DNA from 2 places in the Bacillus sp. AL-1R genome. Region 1 is predicted to be linked to the other one. Evidence: predicted binding sites of a transcription regulator. Region 1 holds the regulator's gene; the other holds the start of a gene.
The links. The regulator Rex, encoded in region 1, represses fermentation and respiration genes when NADH is low (regulators of the CRP and FNR family bind a similar motif). The targets are predictions, from matches to a motif close to TTGTGAAATATTTCACAA.
Positions count from the first base shown of each region.

Region 1 (2,197 bases):
GTAACACGATACCACTAGCAGTTTTTTCTTCAGACTCAACAAGCTCAATTACAACACGATCACCTAATGGCTTTAACATGCGTAATACCTCCTCAATAATCAAATCATTATTTTTTTAGCACTCATGTGTATTGAGTGCTAACACAATTAATAGTTTAAATAATATTAAAAAATTTTGCAAGCCCGAAGCAGGCACTTTTCTTGTCGAAATTTAATAAGTTTTATTTATCAACTATCAAAAGTAAAATAAAAAGTGAAAATTTCTTTTAAGAAACATAAGAAACGAGTAAAATATGTACGTGTTGTTATAAACCTTTTTGTTATGAAAAATATCAACACAAAGGAGCTATTGTATTGAAAACTAGAGATTTATGGATTTTATTAACGTACGTCGTTCTTCAATATTCAGCGGTATTCGGAGTTCCCTTTTTATTAAAAAGTAACTTATACGTTGGAGTGGATCGGAAAACAGCTTCTCTTGAAGCGGTGGCATTATGGGGTTGTATTAGTTTCGTAACTGGATTAATTATTATACTTCTCTTATTACACAAGCCCATTTATGAAGGAATAAAGAGTTTTAAAACTAATTATCGTACAATAATAAATTGGGTTATTTTAGGTTACTTCATAACAATGCTAACTCAAATTGTTTGTAATTTAATTTTAATTTATGTACTTGATTTACATAAGGGCTCAGAAAATACTCAAAATATCATAAACATCGCTAAGCTTAATCCAGCTTTTATTGTCATACCAAGTCTAGTTGCACCAATTTTAGAAGAAGTTATTTTTCGTGGAATTATTTTTAAAAGGCTTTATAATCGTTTACCATTTATTATTTCTGCTGGGATTAGTTCAGCGATCTTTTCACTTATGCATGGAGACTTACCCTTCTTTTTGTCATACTTTCTAATTGGTTTTGTATTTTGTTACCTGTATAAACGAACAAACTCAATTTTGGTTCCAATCTTAACACATATGTTAATGAACTCTTTTGTTGTTTTTCAGCAGATTAATTTACATTAAAAAACCCCCAAGAGGGGGTTTTTTATATATCCAGTAATTTTATTGTTGTAAAAAATATGCCAATGTTTGCAGTTCAACTGCTAAGTCTATATGATGAATGCGAATATGTTCTGGTACACTAATTCGTGCAGGTGTGAAATTTAAAATTCCTCTAATATTTTTTCCATTTAATCGATCAGCTATTGATTGTGCCACTGGTGCAGGAACAGTTAAAATAACGATTTGAATATCTTCATTCATAACTTCTTCTAGATTTTCTAAATTATAAACAGGTACTCCACCTATTTCAGTACCAATTTTATTTGGATCAATATCAAATGCCATCTCAATTTTTGTATTATTATTTTTTATAAAATTATAGTGTAAAAATGCAGTTCCTAAATTACCAACACCAATTAATGCAACTTTCATAACTTCATGCTGGTTAAGCGCTTTCGAGAAAAAAGTTAATAAGTAATTTACATTATATCCATAACCTTTTTTACCTAGTGCCCCAAAATAAGAAAAATCTCTTCTGATTGTAGCGGAATCTACCTTTACTGCTTCACTTAACTCTGCTGAAGAAACTCTTTGTTTACCTGATAAAGACAAATTCTTTATAAAACGGTAATATAAAGGTAGACGTTTAGCAGTAGCTTGTGGAATTTTAATTTGTTCCGAATCCATTTTTTAATCCCCCACTTACTGTAATTCTTTTTACTATGGTGTGTAATTTGACCTTATTTTAGTAATAAAGTACTTGTTCTAATGTAAAATATACACTATATTTAAGAATTTTGACAGTCTACAGTTACATAGATAAAAAATTTTGCAATGAGGTGTTATCAATGATTCTTTTACAAGTAAATAATGTCTCAAAGTATTTTGGTAGTGACATTATACTTTCAAATATAAAATTAGAAGTTCAAACGAGTGATCGAGTTGCCATTGTTGGACGTAATGGTGCTGGAAAATCTACATTATTGAAAATCATAGCAGGTGAAATATCCTATGATGGCGGCGAAATAAATAAGCCTAAAGACGTTACTGTAGGATACCTAGCCCAAAACACTGGTTTACAGAGTGATAAAACGATTTGGGAAGAATATTATTCTGTATTCAATCATTTAGTAGAAATGCAAGATAATATGAGAAAACTAGAAGTTAAAATGACTAAGGAGGAAGTCTACTC
Region 1 is NZ_CP197469.1:4,208,524-4,210,720, forward strand. It holds gene groES (co-chaperone GroES) at 1-79, opposite strand, end outside; gene ACSBO6_RS19970 (CPBP family intramembrane glutamic endopeptidase) at 355-1,026, shown strand; gene ACSBO6_RS19975 (redox-sensing transcriptional repressor Rex) at 1,066-1,692, opposite strand; gene ACSBO6_RS19980 (ABC-F family ATP-binding cassette domain-containing protein) at 1,854-2,197, shown strand, end outside.

Region 2 (2,197 bases), 1.8 Mb from region 1:
ATTATTTATTATTGGAGCTTCAGATGTAGTTAGCGTAGTGATACGTTCCTCGCTTGTTCAGTTACAGACACCTGATGATATGAGAGGAAGAGTAAATGCTGTCAATTCTTTATTTATTGGAACTTCAAATCAGCTAGGGGAATTTGAATCTGGGACAATGGCTGGTTTAATTGGAGCTGTACCAGCGGCCTTTGTAGGAGGACTTGGGACGATTTTAGTTGCAGGACTATGGATGTATTTATTTCCTTCACTCAGAAAAATTAATTCACTGACTGGAGATAAAACTGAAAAAGCAGGATAATTTTGCTAAAGGAGACTTATGGAAAATACTAAAAAAACATTTGAAACCGTAGATGAATATATTTCACAATTTCAGCCTGATGTCCAGGAAAAATTACAAGCTTTAAGAATGATTGTAAAAGAAGTTGTACCAAATGCAGTAGAGAGAATTAGTTATCAAATGCCTACATTTGTATTAAATAAAAATTTACTACATTTTGCTGCATTTAAAAATCATATTGGATTTTACCCGGGCGCAAGTGGAATTGCAGCATTTAAAGAGGAATTGTCGGTTTATAAAGGCGCTAAAGGATCTGTACAATTTCCAATAAACGATCCACTTCCATTTGATTTGATCAAAAAGATTGTAAAGTATAGAGAGATTGAAGATATAAAAAAAGCTGAAGAAAAATTAAAAAAGAAAAAATAAGTTCAAAACCTCTAAGGCTAATTTTAGCTTTAGAGGTTTTTTAAAAAAAGAATTTGGACTTGTTCAAAATTTTGTCAAATATTATCCAGTAATCAGTTACATTATCCGTTATACTAAACTTGTATTTAGAAGGAAAAAACAAGTAATGAATGATGAAGTTGATTTTTTTTAATTATATTTGTGAATAAATTCACAAATTATTCTTGGAGGAAAAAAAGATGAAAAGAAAATTATTGATGATTGGTAATGGCATGGCAGGAGTGCGTTGTATAGAAGAAATTCTAAAAAGAAATAAACAGTTATTTGAGATCACTATAATTGGTGATGAACCTTATCCAAACTATAACAGGATTATGTTATCAAATGTATTACAAGGAAAAACAACTTTCGATGAAATTAATATAAATGAATGGAATTGGTATAAAGAGAATCAAATTACATTACTTACAAACGAAAAAGTTACTAAAATATCTCCTAATGAAAAAACAGTTGAAACAGAAAAAGGAAAAACAATTTCGTATGATGAGCTTATTTTAGCTACTGGATCTAGTGCCTTTATACTGCCTATACCCGGAAATGATCTACAAGGCGTAATTGGTTTTAGGACAATTCAAGATACTGAATTAATGATGGATTATGCAAAAAGGTATAAAAAAGCTGTCGTAATAGGGGGAGGATTATTAGGTTTAGAAGCGGCAAGAGGATTAATTGATCGAGGAATGGAAGTACATGTTGTTCATTTACTGCCTACTTTAATGGAACAACAATTAGATGCAACTGCTGCGAAAATGCTAAAAAAAGATTTAGAAAAACAAGGTATGAACTTCTTAATGGAGAAGCAAACAATTTCAATAAATGGTACGGACCGTGTAGAAGGGATTAGTTTTTCCGATGGCACTTCATTAGATTGCGATTTAGTCGTAATGGCAGTAGGTATCAGACCTAATATATCTTTAGCAAAAGAAGCAGGAATAAACACAAACCGCGCAATTATTGTAAACGATTTTATGGAAACATCCGAACCATCAATTTATGCAGTAGGTGAATGCGCAGAACATAACGAAACTACTTATGGTTTAGTTGCACCACTTTACGAACAAGGGATTGTACTTGCTGATTATATGACTGCTAACGAAACGAACGGATATAAAGGAAGTATTTTATCTACTCAATTAAAAGTATCTGGCTGTGATTTATTCTCTGCTGGATTAATCCATGAAGAAGAAGATATGCAAGCAATCATTGTAAATGACCAATTTACTGGACTTTACAAAAAAGTAATTGTGAAAGATGAAAAAGTTGTTGGAGTCGTGTTATATGGAGATGCATCAGATGGAAATCGATTATTCAACATGTTGAAAAATGAAACAAATATAAAAGAATATACAAGTGCTTCTATTCTTCATAAATCTGGTGAGGATTCTGATGAAGATTTTGTTCGTTCAATGAGTGCAAATGATACAGTTTGTGGATGTAATGGGGTTACGA
Region 2 is NZ_CP197469.1:2,366,688-2,368,884, reverse strand. It holds gene ACSBO6_RS11005 (MFS transporter) at 1-301, shown strand, start outside; gene ACSBO6_RS11000 (iron chaperone) at 320-709, shown strand; gene nirB (nitrite reductase large subunit NirB) at 928-2,197, shown strand, end outside.
Region 2: the regulator Rex is predicted to act here: its motif matches at 888-905, upstream of nirB (nitrite reductase large subunit NirB).